Regions from separate parts of the Arthrobacter sp. 05T45 genome, predicted to be linked through region 2. Evidence: riboswitches for the same ligand, from Rfam matches in the RefSeq annotation. Region 2 holds a riboswitch; each other region holds the start of a gene.
The links. Region 2 has a riboswitch for cyclic di-AMP ahead of AC1DGD_RS11390 (hypothetical protein). Riboswitches for the same ligand answer to the same signal wherever they lie in the genome.
Positions count from the first base shown of each region.

Region 1: it holds a riboswitch for cyclic di-AMP, as region 2 does, so the genes downstream of both, AC1DGD_RS20330 (NlpC/P60 family protein) here and AC1DGD_RS11390 (hypothetical protein) in region 2, are expected to answer to the same signal.
Region 3: it holds a riboswitch for cyclic di-AMP, as region 2 does, so the genes downstream of both, AC1DGD_RS18380 (aggregation-promoting factor C-terminal-like domain-containing protein) here and AC1DGD_RS11390 (hypothetical protein) in region 2, are expected to answer to the same signal.

Region 1 covers NZ_JBFTKI010000032.1:22,042-27,743, forward strand. Annotated here, with positions in the region: gene serC (phosphoserine transaminase) at 1-253, opposite strand, end outside; gene AC1DGD_RS20320 (iron-dependent transcriptional repressor DtxR) at 613-1,308, shown strand; cyclic di-AMP (ydaO/yuaA leader) riboswitch at 1,459-1,673, shown strand; gene AC1DGD_RS20325 (M23 family metallopeptidase) at 1,678-2,499, shown strand; cyclic di-AMP (ydaO/yuaA leader) riboswitch at 2,636-2,805, shown strand; gene AC1DGD_RS20330 (NlpC/P60 family protein) at 3,101-3,859, shown strand; gene AC1DGD_RS20335 (HNH endonuclease) at 4,079-4,579, shown strand; gene mobA (molybdenum cofactor guanylyltransferase) at 4,674-5,345, shown strand; gene AC1DGD_RS20345 (DUF6457 domain-containing protein) at 5,367-5,654, shown strand; gene AC1DGD_RS20350 (molybdopterin molybdotransferase MoeA) at 5,651-5,702, shown strand, end outside.
Region 2 covers NZ_JBFTKI010000009.1:88,171-93,872, reverse strand. Annotated here, with positions in the region: gene AC1DGD_RS11405 (DNA alkylation repair protein) at 87-791, shown strand; gene AC1DGD_RS11400 (cation:proton antiporter) at 850-2,055, opposite strand; gene AC1DGD_RS11395 (hypothetical protein) at 2,052-2,300, opposite strand; cyclic di-AMP (ydaO/yuaA leader) riboswitch at 2,502-2,704, shown strand; gene AC1DGD_RS11390 (hypothetical protein) at 2,712-3,398, shown strand; gene AC1DGD_RS11385 (sensor histidine kinase) at 3,544-4,551, opposite strand; gene AC1DGD_RS11380 (response regulator transcription factor) at 4,544-5,221, opposite strand; gene AC1DGD_RS11375 (DedA family protein) at 5,227-5,702, opposite strand, start outside.
Region 3 covers NZ_JBFTKI010000025.1:17,933-23,634, forward strand. Annotated here, with positions in the region: gene AC1DGD_RS18365 (hypothetical protein) at 1-66, opposite strand, end outside; gene AC1DGD_RS18370 (response regulator transcription factor) at 309-1,049, shown strand; gene AC1DGD_RS18375 (sensor histidine kinase) at 1,071-2,681, shown strand; cyclic di-AMP (ydaO/yuaA leader) riboswitch at 2,865-3,024, shown strand; gene AC1DGD_RS18380 (aggregation-promoting factor C-terminal-like domain-containing protein) at 3,024-3,863, shown strand; gene AC1DGD_RS18385 (bifunctional glycosyltransferase family 2/GtrA family protein) at 4,025-5,458, shown strand; gene AC1DGD_RS18390 (glycosyltransferase family 39 protein) at 5,459-5,702, shown strand, end outside.

The DNA of each region.
Region 1 (5,702 bases), on a different contig from region 2:
AGAACGCGGTAGATCCGCCGACGCCCAGCACGACTTCATAGCCTTCCGGTGCCCGGAAGAATTCGCTGAGGCCGCTGCGCACCGAGCCGACCAGGTTCTTCACGGGTGCCTGGCGGTGCGAGGTCCCCAGCAGCTTCGACGATGCCGCGGCCAGGGCGTCCATCTGTTCCGGCCGGACTTTGGACGGGCCGGCGCCGAACCGTCCGTCCTTGGGCAGGAGGTTGGCGGGGATCGTGATGCTGGTGTCGCTCACAGTGGCTCCAATTTTCGGCTGGTTCGTAGCGTGGCTGGGAGGTGGCGGGCAGGGATGGCTACCACGGACACCCCTTTTCATTCTGCCTGTTTCATTCTGCCGGTTTTATTTTGCCTGACAGCTCCCGGCGATACGGAAAAAGGCCTGTCATAGTCCGGTCATTGAGACGCCGGGGACGGCCGGCCGGCTGGGGCTGGGACAATAGCTCCAGATCGACCGAAAGATTATCCGGAGTAATTCAAAATAGGCTAGGCTGGCATGCGAACGTACGGCGGTTCCCGCCTGGGCGCATCCTGCATGCAGCCCGCACGCGGTACGGTGGGAATGACGCTAGGACTGCGCTCGAGGAGCTGAGCTGAATGACGGATCTGATCGACACCACGGAGATGTATCTTCGGACCATTCTGGAACTTGAAGAAGAAAACATCGTTGCCCTCCGCGCCCGCATCGCCGAACGGCTCCGCCACTCCGGCCCCACTGTGTCCCAGACGATCGGCCGGATGGAGCGCGACGGGCTTGTGGTTGTTTCCGGCGACCGGCACCTTGAACTGACGGAAACCGGACGGAAACGTGCAATCGGTGTCATGCGCAAGCACCGTCTGGCCGAACGCCTCCTCGCGGACGTGATCGGGCTCGACTGGGCCTACGTCCACGAGGAAGCGTGCCGCTGGGAACATGTCATGAGCGAACGCGTCGAGCGCAGAATCTTCGAGATGCTCAACCACCCGACGGTCTCGCCCTACGGAAACCCTATTCCGGGGCTTGCGGATCTTGGCGGCGTGCCCAATGGCGCCCCCGTGGACAGGCCTGTGAACCTGCTGGAGGCCATGGCCGGCTACGGGGTAAGTTCCCGGGTTACGGTCAACCGGCTCGCGGAGCCGATCCAGGTCGAGCCGGAGCTTCTGGCCCAGCTCGACGAGGGCGGAATCAGGCCTGGCGCGCTTGTCTCGCTGGAGCGGGTGGGGGAGTACATCTCGGTCCGCGTCCCCGATATCGAAGGTGCCCTGGAACTGCCGCCCGAGGTTGCCGCGCACGTCTTTGTAACAGTCGCCTGACCAGCCACTACGCGCCGGTCATGGGACGACCCATGAGTTGTCCACAATTGCGGTTACGGATTTATTACCGGGCGGCTTAATCGCCTATAGTTAGTGCCCAGTACCGATACCAAAGCGTTACCTGATCCGAAGCCGAGCCCTGCCAGCGGATCAGTCGCAGAACTACCTCCTGGCAGGGGCGGGGGAACCACTTTCGGCTGCTACTTCGGCAGCCTTGGGGTGAAGTCCGTCAGCGGCAAGCAGCTTCCACCGAAGGATCCCCTGGGGATGCATCTGTGCGTGGCTGCTTGCAACGGCGGACCGGGTCTTTGATCTCTCTGACCCGAATCCGACAGCTAACTTCGCAGGCCATCCAGAGAGGAACCGTTCTTGACCACCCAGACCTCGAGGGGCCGTCGCCGCGCGACCGGTCCCGCTCCGGAGCCGCGTCCCGTCGTCGCACACACGGCCGAACGCCCGCGGGACGTGCACCGGGATGAACGCCGTCGCCGTCGCAGTCCGTTCCGCCAGGTCACGGACTTTGCCGCGGCCAGCGGGGTCGGGCAGAAGGCCGGGATCGCCCTGGCCGCAACTGGTCTGGTTCTGACCGTGACGGTCCCCGTCACGAGCCCGGTGATGGCTTCGAATCCGGGCGGGTCCGGCGCACTCTCCGCTGCCGTGCAGCCGGATGTCACCGCTGCTGCCGCCGCCAAAGTCGACTTCAACCGCACGGCCGTCACCACGAAGGGCGATCCGGACGGGAAACTCAAGCAGCTGCTGAGCGCCCAGTCTGTGGGCACCATCACCCGCGCGGCATCGGCCGGCACCCTGGGTGCGCCGCTCGACCAGCTGGTCACGGCCTCGCCCTTCGGCTACCGTGTCAGCCCCATTACCGGGGGCGCGGGGGAGTTCCACCGCGGCCAGGATTTCGCCGCCCAGTGCGGCACGGCGGTCCACGCGGCCGCCAGCGGCACCGTGACCTTCAACGGCTGGCATCCCTTCGGCGGGGGGAACCGCGTGGTCATCGATCACGGCAACGGCCTGGAGACCACGTACAACCACCTGTCCTCGGCCTCGGTCAAGGTCGGCCAGAAGGTTTCCCGCGGTGACGTCGTCGCCATGAGCGGAACCACCGGCGCCTCCACGGGCTGCCACCTCCACTTTGAAGTGATGGTCAACGGCGATGTCGTTGACCCGCTCGGCTGGCTCTAAAAAGCCGATGGGCTGCTCTCAACTTCCTGTGACACGCCGTGATCTGAATGTGACATTGGATCCGGACTGCTGTAGGGTTTGAAGCACGCCAACTTTTCCGAAGTTGGCGCTCTTGAGTGGATTGCCTAGCTCTGCCACCGCTCAAGGTCCGTTCGCATTACATCGTCTGGCAGGGGCGGGGGAACCAATTTTGGCCTTCGAAAGAAGGCCTTGGGGTTAAGTCGTAAAGCTTCCCAGGAAGCAGCGCGGCCGGGTGACTCCCATCCGAATCCGACAGCTCACCTCGTAGGCATTGGGAGAGGCTACTTTCGTGTCTTCACGCCACAATTCTGCGCGCATGCGCACCGGCGAGGCTCTGTCGAGCCCGCTGGAATCCACATCACGTGCCGCCCTTGCCGGCGCCCGGATTGGATCACGTTCCGCAGGCTCAATCTCTAGCGAGCCCGGACAGCATGCAGTTTCCGCTTTTGGCGCGTCTTCGCAGTACACCCTTCGCTAAGTAACCCATTTCGGGGCGATCCGGCGTACCCCCAAGATGCCGGAGCGTCCTCAGTCCGTGCCCGAAAGCGCGCGGTCCAAGGATCACGAAAGAGAGAACTTAATGACTACTCGTGCAAACGTTGCACGGCACCGCGCCGAGGTCACCAAGACCAACTCGCTGGCTGTTATTGCTAAGGCTGTCGGCGACAACGCCGGCGGCGTGGGCCGTCAGGCTGCGGTCATCGCCGCAGCTTCCGGTCTGGTTCTGACCAGCGGAATCGCAGCCAACGCTGCTGAAACCAATGTTCAGCGCGAATCCACCTCCGCTTCGGCCCTGGAAGTCCAGTCCGCAGCTCCGGCCACCATCTCGGCCGCTTCCACCATCGCGATCTCCTACGAGAAGCCCGCCGTGACCACCACGCCGGCTCCCGTCGTCGAGGCTCCCAAGCCCGTCGTCAAGGTCCAGGACGCCACGGCCACCCGCGCCGGCGGCACCGAGCTTGGCGTCAGCGGCGGCGTCGCTGCCCAGGCCCCCGCCGGCATCGGAAGCGGCGCAGGCGCGACCATCGCCGCCGCTGCCTACGCACAGATCGGCGTGGCGCAGGACTGCACCGCCCTCGCCACCAACGCCCTGGCCGCGGCAGGCATCCACTACCACGGCTGGCCGGCAGGTTACCTGTCCCTGGGCCGCACCGTGAGCGCCGCCGAGGCACGCCCGGGCGACCTCGCTTACTACCAGAACGGCGGCGTGGGCATGGCTCACATCGCGGTCTACGTCGGCAACGGCATGGCAGTGCACGGCGGCTGGAACGGCGGCACCACCGCGCTGTACAGCGTCAACGTCGGCTCCGGCCCGGTCTTCATCCGCGTCGGCGCCTAAGCACCAACCCCAGCATTCCGAAAGACCCCCGCCTGCAGGCGGGGGTCTTTTGCGTTGCCGCGCAGTGAACTTTCCGCGCCGGGGACCGCGCCGGTGAAAAAATATTCGGTGATCCGGCACTTGAGTGTTTACTCTTGTGTTGTCGATCCATAGCCCGACCATGCAGAGGGCAGCCGGCCCTCGTGCCGCTGGCGGGTGCGGCCGTGAAGAGGTATGCGGATGCGCACTCTCGTTCTGAATGCTGGATATGAACCGCTGGCGGTCATCACCTTCCGCCGGGCGCTCGTCCTTGTCCTGACCGGAAAGGCCAGCGTGGTGGCCGAAGGGGACGACCCCGTGGTCGGCCCCCAGGACATTTTGGGCCGCCCGTCCGTGATCCTGCTGAACCGCTACATCCGGCCCAGGTACAACACGATGACTGCGGTGAGCCGCCGCGGCGTGCTGCGCCGGGATGCCCACCGCTGCGCGTACTGCGGCAAGGCTGCCCACACCATCGACCACATCCAGCCCAAATCGCGGGGCGGGGCCGACTCCTGGGAGAATCTGGTGGCGGCGTGCCTGCGGTGCAACAACGCCAAGAGCGACCATACGCCGGCGGAGATGGGCTGGAAGATCGGTTTTGTTCCGGGCCCGCCAAAGGGTGCCATCTGGCAGATCAAGGAACTCGAGAAGCCGACGCCGGCCTGGGATCCGTTCCTGCTGCCTGAATCGGCTGCCTGATCTGCCCCCTTGCTGATTGATCAGCCGGTGAAGACGCTGCCGGCGCACGTGACGGCTTGTTCGGTGGCCGCTGGCGCCGCGCTAGGCTGAAACGATGGAGTTCGATGCCATCATTCTCGCCGGGGGCCGGTCCTCACGCCTCGGCGGCGTGCCCAAATCCGGGCTGGTCTACGACGGCGCCACCCTCCTGGAGCGGTCACTGCGGGCCGCCGGCGCGGCGGGGCGCACCGTCGTCGTCGGCCCCGACCCCGGGGGCCTGCCCGGCGGCGTCCTGACCTGCCGGGAAGAGCCGCCCTTCGCGGGTCCGGCCGCAGCCATCGCGGCGGGGCTGGCCGCCCTGGCCGCCGATCACGCGAGCCGGCACGCAGCAGCCGCGCCCTATACCCTCGTCCTGGCGTGTGACATGCCCCGGTCGGAAGGCGCGGTCCATGCCCTGGCCGAGGCGCTGGCCGCGTCCGGTGCAGGCACGCCGGAAAGGGACGCGGCCGACGGCGTCATGGCCGTCTCGGCCGACGGCCGGAAACAGCCGCTCGCGGGCTTTTATGGCACGGCCGTGCTACATCGTTCTGTCGCGGACGCCGCGTCCCGGGACCGGCTGGAAAACGCGTCGGTGTTCGCCCTTCTTGCTAGGCTGGACGTGCGGGAAGTTCGCGTTCCCCCGGGTTCCACGGATGACGTCGACACCTGGGATGACGCGTCCGCACTGGGGGTATCCGGCAGGATTCCCGACGGCGGTCCGGGCTCCGGCCCGGCTCTGCACAGCTGAACTCGACCATGGAGGCAAACGGTGAAAAGCCAGGACGAAACACTGGAAGACTGGTGCCGTGCCCTGCTCCAGGCCCTGGAGCTGGACGACGTTGAGATTGACGTGAATGAGGTCCTCGCCCTGGCCGGCGTGGCCGCCCATTCCGTGGTGCGCCCGGCGGCACCGCTGACCACATTCATTGCCGGCTTTGCGGCCGGCCTGGCCTCAGGCTCCGGGCAGGCCACGGACTCCGTGTCCATGGAGTCCGCGATGGCCGTGGCCCGCCGGCTCGCCAAGGACTACGCAGCCGCCGAAACTTCCGGGGCATGACGGCTGCGGCCCCGGACGGCAACGGCCCCACCACCGCCGCAGGTGGAG
Region 2 (5,702 bases):
AGTCTAGGCAGATGGTCTGGGCCCACCTCCCAGGACAGCTTGGCACCGCGTTTCCGCCGCGAGCCGCGAGGGGAAAGAATGGACAGGTGAGTGATGCCGGCGAATTCATCGACCTCTCGCTGCAGCGCGAAGCTTCCTGGCGCCGCGCTGAGCAGCTTCAGGCGCGGCTGGAAACGGAGCCGGCGGGCAGCGGCCTCCGGTTCTACGGCACGTCCGTGGGCGCCGTGCGCGGCACGGTCCGGGATGCCGGCCGCCGCTATCCCGGGCTGTCCCGCGATGAGGTCACTGCGCTGAGTTCCGAACTGTGGGGCTCCGGGCTCGGAGGCTCCGGACGGGGGGCCGCGCCGGTTTTCGAGCGCCGGCTGGCCGCCGTGGTCCTGCTGCAGGCCAACGTGAAGCTCCTGACCAACTCCGACCTCACCCGGCTGGAGGGCTTCATCCGGCAGGCGCGGGTGCGGGACCTTGTGGATCCGCTCGCCGTCGACGTCGTCGGGCCCCTGGTGGACGGACTCGATGTTCTGGCCAGGGTGCGGGCCGACAGCGTGCTGGACCGGTGGGTGCGCGAGCCCGATGCCTGGCTGCGCCGGGCCGCGCTTCTCTCGCCGTTGCTGGCGCTGCGCGCGGGCGCGGGGGACTGGGACAGGTTCCTCCGGCACGCCAACGCGGTGCTCGGCGAGCCGGGCGGGACGTTCGACGCCGACGGCACAGCTGTCCGGGATGCCGTCTCCCGGGTCCTGGCAGAGATGGCAAAGTGGAGGCCGGAGCTGCAATTCACGTCCATTGGAGAATGACGCTCCGAAATTTCGCCGCCGGCTCGGCTTTGGCCCAGGCATTTAGACATCCGGACTGTCAGGCCTTCGGACCCCCCGGATCGCCCTGCCCAACGGCGCTGCCGGAATTTCCGGACTTGCCGCCGGCATTTGCCGGGACCGCGAAAGTCCTCGCCGCCCGTGACCCGGCGACGGCGCCCGCGGCTATGGTGACCAGCGCTCCCACCAGCAGGGCCGCGGCTTCGCCTGGGAGCAGGACCTGAAGCTGCGTGCCGATGCTCGCCGCAGCCACCGGTACGCCAAGCTGGGCCGCCGACAACACCCCCAGCGACAGTGGGAGTCCCAGGAAAGCCAGGTCGGCGTGGGCCAGCAGGGCCCCGGCCCCCAGCAACAGGCCGAGGGCCATCATGTCCGGGTGCCCGGCCAGGTCCCTTAGCGTCAGCGATGCACCCAGCCACACGAAGAAGAGCGGATCCAGGAAGCCGTCGCTGAGCGCGAACAGTTGCCGGGCCAGCCGCCGCGGTTCGCCGACCGCAGCCATCACCAGGCCGAAAGAAAAGCCTGCCATCATCACAGACACATTGCTCCATGTCGCGACACCGGCCAGGGTGAAGAGCACGGCCAGCTGGATCCGTAGCTCCAGGGCAAACTTGCGGCTTTCCGAGAGCCGGTGCACGCGCCGACGGATTCCCTGGCGCTCCAGCCAGCGCAAGCCGACAAAGAGCACTACCGCGCACCCGGTCACCGCGAGGACACCCAGCGCCGCCTGGACTGCGTGGGGCGGATCCACCAGGAGCGGCAACGCCACAATGCAGGCTGTGTCGGCTATTGCCACCTGCGCTGTCATAGCGACGACATCTGGCCCGCCGAGGCGCAGGGAATCGACGATTGGAAGCACCAGGGCGGCCGACGAGGAGGCCAGCAGCACGACGTAGAGGGGAGCATGTCCAGTCCCGAACAGCAGTCCGATGCCGGTTCCGATCACCACCGCTGCCGCTGCGGCCACCATCGCCCGGCGGGAGCCTTTGCCGAGGGCGCCACGGATGTGCGGATCCCGCACGGGAACGTGGGTGCCTGCCACGAACATCATCAGCGCAAACCCGATATTGGCCAGCAGGGTGAACGTCGGGTCCGCGGGGTCCACCAGGGCCAGGCCTGAGCGCCCGATCGCGATGCCGGCCAGCAGCTCACCCAGCATGACAGGCAAGTGCCAGCGCGCCGGCAGGGCCAGCAGGGGGCCAGCCAAGGCGATGACGGCGATCAGCGCCAGCGACAGGAAGGTCACGGTTCGCGGCGGCCGGCCGGCGCCGGGCCTGACCGCCGTTCCACCACCGCATAGGCCTTGCCGTCCAGGAAAGCCCAGTCGTTGACAACCATGTACCCGAGCGCGTCCACCCGGTCATTGAGGATGTGCTCGTCGAAACCCCCGTCGCGCGGTTCCGCGTCCCATGTGCTCACGTGGACGTCCCCGCCGTCGAGGATCAGCAGCTCGGTGTTGACGTCGAAATCCTCTTGGGGCTGAGTGCTCAACTGGCAGATGGCGACACAATGGCTGTTCATTTTCGGGCCTCCGCTTCCGGTGGTGCTGATGGCATCATCCTATGTTCGGAAACGGCGCCGCCCTATGGGCAAATTGCGGCCCGGCATCACGGCTCCGTTACCTGAATGTGACTTTCGGGTGCGGTTCGCGCTACGGTTGATGAGTGCCTGTTGTCTCCGATACGGGCGCTCCCCAGCCGATTGCCTAACTCTGCCGCGGCCCGGGGGTAACTCGCATCAACGTCCGGCAGAGACGGGGAAACCACTTTTGATCTGCTGATATGCAGGTCTTGGGGTGAAGCCGCACAGTGCCCGCAACGACGGGCCCGGGAGTGCGGCCGGGTGCCTCCCATCCGAATCCGACAGCTCACCTCGCAGGCATTGGGAGAGGCTACATTTTTCATGACTTCAGTCAATACTTTTGCGCGCCATGCCGCCGTCCTCGCCGCCGCATCCGGCCTGGTCCTGACCAGCGGAATGGCCGCCAACGCCGCCACCGCCCCCGTGCAGCGTGACTCTGCTCCGGCGTCGAACGTCGACGTCACCGGACAGGTCAGTGCCCCCGTCAGCGCCGATTCAAGCGTCAAGATCAGCTTCGAGCGCCCCGCAGTGGATTCTGTTGCCGCGCCGGTCATCGAACAGCCCGTCGCACCGGCTCCGGCTCCCGCTGCAGCCCCGGCGGCAGCGCCCAAGGCTCCGGCCAAGCCGGTCATCCAGGTGCAGGCCGCTCCGGCAGCAGCTCCGGCAGCAGCGCCGGCCGCGGCGCCCGCGGGCGGACGCAACGCCATCATGCTCTCGGCCGCCTACAGCCAGGTGGGCATCACCCAGGACTGCACCGCCATGGTGGAAAAGGCCCTTGGCGCCGCGGGTAAGCCCGTTGGCGACATCGGTCCCCGCGCGTTCCTTGGCCTTGGAACCGTTGTGGCGACGCCGCAGCCCGGTGACATGGTGGTCCAGTCCGGCCACGTCGGCATCTACGCCGGCAACGGCCAGGTGGTCAGTGGCGGCATGAACGGCAAGAACCAGACCATGGTCCACCCGCTGTCCTGGCTCACCGCGACCGGCGGCGTGACGTTCGTCCGCGCCTAAGCCGCACGGCCCCGACCCGGGGCCAGACAGTCCGGAAAGACCGGCGCTCGAGTTCCCTTGGGGGCAACTCGACCGCCGGTCTTTCCTGTCTCCGCATTCGGGAGTCCGGGATCCCGATGGCATATCTTTCCCCGGCGGATGGACCTCAGGGATTCCCGCTGCCCATGAGCGGAAGCGTCAACTTCATGACGGTTCCCTCGTCGCCCGTCGCGGCCACTTCGACGCTGCCCCCGGCCGCGACAGCAATCTCCCGGACCAGGGCCAGGCCGATGCCAAAGCTCCGCTGTCCCTGTGAGGTGCCGGTGCCGGCCGTCCGCACGAACCGGTCAAAGATCCGGGCCTGATCGACGCCGGTGATTCCGGTCCCGGAGTCCGCCACCGTGATCACGGCGCGCTTCTGCTCGATTGAGGTCGTGATGGACACGCGGCCGCCCGGAGGCGTGTGGGCCAGCGCGTTGTCCGCCAGGGCCAGCACGGCACGCCGCAGCGCATTCTTCTCGATCCGGGCCAGCGGCCGGGCATCGGCAGAGAATTCCAGACGCACCTGGCGCTGCTCTGCCACCTGCTGGAGGCTGCCGGCGACGCTGGCGGCAGCGTCGGCGAGGTCGGCAGGGGGCGCGGAACGGTCCGGGGCCTCCGCGGTTGCCGCGAGGAGCAGTTCGTTGACAATCCCTGTCAGCGTCGCGGCGTCCTCCCGGATCCGGGCCAGGTCGTGGCTTTGCCTGGAGCCGGGCACAGTGTTGCGCTGGGCCAGCTGGATCCTGGTGTCCAGGATGGTCAATGGCGTGCGCAATTCGTGGCTGGCGTCCTGGACAAAACGCCGCTCCCTTGCCAGGGCATCACTGAGGGGACGAATCGCGCTGCGCGCACTGAGCCACCCGACGATTCCGGCCAGCAGGATTCCCGCCACCCCGGCGATGATCATGGCTTCGAGGACGTCCTTGGAATCCAGGTAGGTGTAGGCCGTCCCGGCCCCCGCCGTGCCCGGCACTTCAGGATGGGCCAGTTGGTTCGTGAGGTATAGCGCCGTGGCGGCGAGCAGCCCGAGAACCATGACCGCGCACGCAGCACTGATCCGCACCGCGACCTTGAGGGAAGCCTTGCGCAGGATGGAGTGGTCCGGATTTCCGCCGGCCGGCCGTCCGTCACTCATGGGCTTCGCCGATCTGGTATCCGAGGCCGTGCACCGTGCGGATCACTGCTTTGGAGATCTTCCGGCGCAGGTGATGAACATAGGTATCGATCACGCCGGGCTGTTCCGAGGCGTGGAAGCACGCCGCGAGGAGCTCATCCCGGGTGAAGACGCGGTCCGGTTCCGCGGCCAGGGCAGCCAGCAGCTGGCCTTCCTTTGCGGTCAGTGACACCGTTTGCCCGTAGACGGAACGGACGGAGCGCTGCGTTGGATCCAGTTCCCAGTCCCCGATCGCCACCGGTGCCGGGGCCGGGGGAGTGAAAGTCCGCGTCAGTGCGCGCAGGCGTGCTGCCAGTTCGCCGGCGTCGAACGGCTTGGTCACGTAATCGTTGGCGCCGGCGTCCAGGCCCCTGACTTTTTCGTCGGCATCGCCCAGCGCGGTCAGGATCAGGATGGGCGTGGCAATGCCTTTCGAGCGCAAAGCCGTAATGAGGGCGATGCCGTCCATGCCGGGCAGCCCGCGGTCCACCACCATGATGTCCCAGCTCCCGGTCAGCCCCTGGTGGAGGCCGTCGCGGCCGTTGGTGACCAACTGGACCCGGTAGTCCGGGTCCAGGAGCTCGGCGATGAGCGGTCCCAGGACGGCGTCGTCCTCGACGAGCAGCAGGGACGGAAGGTCAGCGGAGGTCATGTCAGCTATTCTTCCGCGGCCATTTCCTCAGTCCGCAGTCCGGCCCCGGGTTCTTCTGCCGTGTCGCCGGCGGCTTTGTCTGCGGTTGCGGCTGCGCCGCGGGAGTTCCGGCGGCGTTTGAGGAGCTGCACCACCCCCGGCACGACGGAGACGAGCACCATGGCCACGACGATGGCGTCGATGTTCCTGGCGATGATGTCAAAGTGCCCCAGCCAGGTGCCAAGCATCGTCACGGAGGCTGCCCACGCGACGGCGCCGGTGATATTCCACAGGGTGAAGGATTTGTAGTCATAGCGCGCGGTCCCGGCGGTCAGCGGAGCAAACGTCCGGACCATGGGGACGAAGCGGGCCAGCACGACGGCGGCCCCGCCGTGGCGGCGGAAGAAGTCCTCCGTGGTGGTCAGGTGCGCTGTCTTCAGGATCCGGGCGTCGTCCTTGAACCATCGCCGGCCAAATTTCCGTCCGAGCATGTAACCGACCT
Region 3 (5,702 bases), on a different contig from region 2:
GGGGGCTGGCTCGGGGGCTGGCTCGGGGGCTGGTCCGGAACCGGCTCCGGGATGCTGACCGCTCATGGTATTTCTCCTTTAGGGTGCGGATCGGTGTTCACCCCAGAGTGGTGAGCGATCCTGTGCCTGGGCTGTGCGGGCCGACAGCCCGGCCCGTGACGTTGGCGCCGGACGGTAAAGGGGTTTGAACGTGGCCGGTGCGGCCCGTACGGTCCCGCAACGGCATCCAGCTCGCTAGGCTGGGATTCACAGGTGCCGCACAGGGTCCCCAAAGCCCCGCCTAACCGGCAGATCGGAGAGTTGTCCCCATGGCCACTTCGCACTCCATGACCAACAACCTTCCCCAGCTCACGCATCCGGACGGCTCCCCCATCCGCGCCCTCGTGGTGGATGACGAGCCCAGCCTCTCCGAGCTCATGAGCATGGGGCTGCGGATGGCCGGCTGGTCCGTGGCCGTGGCCGAGGACGGGCCCGGAGCCGTCCGGCTAGCCAAGGAGTTCCGCCCCGACGTGCTGGTGCTGGACGTGATGTTGCCCGGGTTCGACGGCGTCGAACTGCTGAACAGGATCCGCGCGTTCGCGCCGGAGGTGCCGGCGCTGTTCCTCACCGCCAAGGATGCCGTCCAGGACCGCATCACCGGACTGGCGGCCGGCGGCGATGACTATGTCACCAAGCCGTTCAGCATGGAAGAGGTGCTGCTGCGCCTGCACCGGCTGGTCCAGCGCTCCGGAGTGGCCGCCATGGACACCGCCGAACTCGTGGTGGGAGACCTCGTGCTCAACGTCGACACCCGCGAAGTCACCCGGGCCGGTGAGGAAATGCACCTGACCGCCACGCAGTTCGAGCTGCTGCGCTACCTCATGGAAAACCCGAAACGGGTCATCAGCAAGGCCCAGATCCTGGACCGTGTCTGGGACTACGATTTCGGCGGCCAGGCGAACATCGTGGAACTGTACATTTCCTACCTCCGCAAGAAGGTCGACGCCAACCACGCTCCGATGATCCACACGGTGCGCGGAGCCGGGTACGTCCTGAAACCGGCGGACTGATCCGTGCCCTCACTTTCCGGCATGACCCGCGTCCCCGGACGCGACTGGCGCAACCCGTCGACGTGGCATTTGCGCACCCGGCTGGTCTTGGTCGCCATGGCGCTGCTCGTGGCCATCTGCGGCGCTGTGGGCTTGTTCAGCTACGCCTCCATGGACCTCTTCCTCACCCGGCAGCTCGACACCCAGCTGGACCAGGCCTCCCACCGTTCGAGCGAGTTCGGCCGGCCCTCCTCGGACGATTCGGGCAGGCGCCCCGACCCCCTCGAAGCCCGGGGACAGGGCGTCGGGACGCTTAACGCACGGATAGTGGACGGCGAAGTCAGCAGGGCCGGGTTCCTGGCCGGGGACGGCGCGGTCAAGAGCCTCTCCCCCGCCGACAACAAGGTTCTCCTGGCCCTCACCCCGAGCGGCGTGTCCGTGGACCGCAGCCTTTCGGCCGGCGCCTACCGGCTCACGGCGGCGCGAACACCGTACGGCGACGTGATTGTGACCGGACTCCCGCTGGCAGAAAAACAAAGCACCCTGGCCTCCCTGGTCTGGACCATGGTGGTGGTGTCCGCAGGCGGGCTCGTGCTGATCGGGCTCGCCGGCACGGCCCTGATCCGGCGGACCATGAAGCCGCTGGAACAGCTCTCCGAGGTTGCCACCAAGGTCTCCCGTCTCCCGCTGGACGCCGGCGAGGTGGCGCTCGGGGTCCGCGTCCCGACGTCGGCGGCCCATCCCGGAACGGAAGTGGGCAGCGTGGGCTACGCGCTGAACAAGATGCTGGACAACGTCTCCAACGCTCTCGAGGCGCGGCAGGAGAGCGAGATGAAGGTCCGGCAGTTCGTCGCCGACGCCTCGCACGAACTCCGCACCCCGCTGACGGCCATTCGCGGCTACACGGAGCTGATGCGGATGACCGAGCATTTCACCCCCGACGGCGAGAGGTCCCTCGCCCGTGTGCAAAGCCAGTCCGAGCGGATGACCACGCTCGTGGAGGACCTGCTGCTGCTGGCGCGCCTGGACGAGGGACAGCCGCTCAAAATCTCCGACGTCGACCTCACCCAGCTGGCCATCGAGACGGTCAGCGATGAGAAAGTCATGGCCCCGGACCGCATCTGGCAGCTGGAACTTCCGGACGAGCCCGTGGTGGTGCGCGGTGATGCGACCCAGCTTCACCAGGTCCTCGCCAACCTGCTGTCCAATGCGCGCAAGCACACGGAACCCGGGACCAAGGTGGTCACGGGCGTTATGCGCTCGGCTGACGGCAGTGCCGTGGTCACCGTGACAGACAATGGCAGCGGCATCGCCCCGGAATTTATCGGCCGGGTCTTCGCCCGCTTCACCCGGGCCGACGCCTCGCGCACCAATCCGGCGTCGAACCCCGCAGCTGTCCCCGCCGATTCTGCCGTCGCGACGGCGAGGGTCGGGTCCGGGGCTCCCGCACGCTCGTCCTCCGGCGCCGTTTCCGGCAGCCGCGGAGGTCACGGCACGGCGACCGCCGCGCCGACGTCCGAGGGCACCAGCGGGTTGGGCCTGTCCATTGTCCAGTCGATCGTGGAGGCCCACGGAGGAACAGTCGAGGTCACGTCCCGGCCGGGCCGCACGGAGTTCGCCGTGCGGCTGCCCGCCTCGCCGCCGCCGGCGTAACCGGAACGGCCGCCGTCGGCGCAAACGGCCCGGAAGGTCGACCGGCGAGCCCGGCGCAACCCGACACCCCGGCACTGTGACTCCTGTTACCAAAATGTGACTTAAGCAGCCGGGTCCTGTAGCGTCGTTAGCGTGCGCCGCCATCGGTGCCGCATATCCGGACGGACGCCAAACTCTGCCGCTTCCCGGATTCCGCTGGACCAGGCAGAGGCGGGGGACCCAGAGTTCCCGGGCAATCTGCTTTCATGCGCCCTCGGGGTGAAGCCGACACGTGATGTTCCGTGCGGCCGGATGACCTCATCCGAACCCGACAGCTAACTCCGCCGGCGTTGAGAGGCCACCATGACTGAATTCCAGGTACAAACACGCCCTGACGGCGGTTCGCATTCCCGCTCAGTTGGCGCCGCCAAGTCGCGCCACCGCGCCGAACCGGTCAAGCAGGCATCCGCCCTGTCGCGGTTCGCCGCCGGGCTCGGTGTAACCGGCCGCCGTGCCGCCGTCGTCACCGCCGCGTGCGCGCTGCTGCTGGGTGGCGGCGCCGCGAGCCAGGCGGCAGAGCCGGGCGCCCACACGGCGAACGTTGCGAGCCAGACGGCCACGATGGCTGACCCGCTGGCCAAGCTCAACTTCGAGCGGGTCCAGGTGGCTGGGCCGACCGCTGCCACGGAAAAGAACGTGGCTCCCCAGATCTCGGAGGTTAGGGCAGCCGAAGCGCTGATCCACGCGCCCGCTGCTGCCGCACCGGCAGCCGCGGCAGCACCTGCTCCGGCCCCCGCGGCAGCCCCCGCACCTGCTCCGGCTCCCGCGGCGGCCCCCGCTCCGGCACCGGCAGCCGCTCCGGCACCGGCACCGGCAGCCGCGCCGGTCGCAGTCGACGACCCCGCCGGCGCGCAGGCCTACGCCGCGTCCCAGCTGGGAAGCTATGGCTGGGCATCCGGCCAGATGCAGTGCCTGCACAAGCTGTGGACCAAGGAATCCGACTGGAAGACCACCGCCACGAACGCCAGCAGCGGCGCCTACGGCGTGGTCCAGTCCCTGCCCGCCTCGAAGATGGCGAGCGCCGGCGCCGATTACATGACCAACTACCGGACCCAGATCAACTGGGGCCTGAACTACGTCAAGTCGCGCTACGGTTCCCCCTGCGGTGCCCTGAACTTCCACTACGCACACAACTGGTACTAAACCGGCACTAGCCGCCCCCCGCCCTGGAGGCCCCGGATCCGCATGGATCCGGGGCCTCTTTGCGTCTCCACGGCCGGACCGGCCCCGGCGGCCCGGACTTCCACAGCCCCCGCACAGCTTGACCCTAAAGCCCTCATATGGGCCGCCGGGAAAGTTGAGCCATGACATTCACAGACCAGGCCACAGGAACCCTGCCCCGCTCCACGGCGACGCCGGCCGGCCCGGCGGCCCCAGGGGCACCCTCGGGGCTTGCCCTGGCCGACGCACCCGTCCCGGGCCCGATCGCCGGGGCCCTGACCGTCCCCGGCGGCCGGCGCACGGCCATTGATACGCGCGCCAGCACGCCCCTGCTGGACGTCACCATCCCGGTCTTCAACGAGGAACGGGACCTCGAGGCCTGCCTGCGCCGGCTCCACGCGTACCTGCTCGGCGCCTTCCCGCATTCCTTCCGGATCACCGTGGCGGACAACGCCAGCACCGACGGAACGCTCAAGGCCGCGGAACGGGTAGCCCGCGAGCTGCGCGAAGTGACGGTGGTCCATATGGCAGAAAAGGGCCGCGGAAACGCACTCCGCAAGGTGTGGCTGGCCTCGCCGTCGCCGGTCCTGGCGTACATGGATGTGGATCTTTCCACTGATCTGGCGGCCCTCGGCCCGCTCCTTGCCCCGCTCATTTCCGGGCACTCCGACCTGGCGATCGGGACACGGCTGACCCGCAACTCCCGCGTGGTCCGCGGACCCAAACGGGAATTCATCTCGCGCAGCTACAACTTCCTGCTCCAGGCCCTCATGGGCGCCCACTTCAGTGACGCGCAGTGCGGCTTCAAGGCGATCCGGGCGGACGTGGCCCGGCAACTGCTTCCCCACACGCTGGACAACGCCTGGTTCTTCGACACCGAGCTGCTGGTCCTGGCAGAAAAGTGCGGCCTGCGCGTCCACGAAGTCCCGGTGGACTGGACCGACGACCCGGATTCCAGCGTGGACATCGTCCAGACGGCCCTCGCGGACTTGCGCGGCATGGCACGGTTGAGCCGGGACCTGGTCTCGGGCCGGATCCCGGTTCCCGACCTGCGCGCGGCCCTGGCCCGCGGACCGCTGCCGGCCGCCTCGCGGGCACAGGAACAAAGCCCCGGCGGAAGCCTCTTCGGACAGCTCGTCCGCTTCGGCAGCATCGGGGTGGCCTCCACCCTGGCCTACCTGGCGATTTTCCTGCTCTGCCGCGGGTTCATGGACCCGCAGCTGGCAAACTTCCTCGCCTTACTCACCACTGCCGTGGCCAACACTGCGGCCAACCGGCGCTTCACGTTCGGCATCCAGGGCGGCAGCCAGGCGGCTCGCCACCATTTTGAGGGGCTGCTGGTCTTCGGCATCGGGCTGGCCCTGACCTCGGGCGCACTCGCCCTCGTTCACGCCGCGTCGGGAGCGGCCCCGGAACGCTGGCTTGAACTGCTCACGGTTACCGCCGCCAACCTGGCCGCCACGGCCGTGAAGTTCCTGCTCTTCCGGTTGGTGGTTTTCCGCCACAGGCCCGCCGCTGCCGTTCCGGCGCCCGGCGCCCCCGATCCTTCCCTCCCCCGCACAGAAAAGGCCAAGTAAATGACGGCAACCATCAGTCCCACCGCCGGAGCCCAGGGCGGTTCCCCGGCCGGCAGGCTGCCGGCCGCCGAGGAACAGCCACACCAGGTTCCCGGAGACGGCGGGACGGCGCCCCATCTGCCCGCGTCCCCGGCGCCGGCCGCCCAAGGCCGCCGGGACCGGCTGCTGTTCGGACCGCAGCCCCGCTGGGTGCGGCCCGCGGCAGCGCTGCTCCTGGTGGTCTCCGCGGCGTTGTACCTGTGGA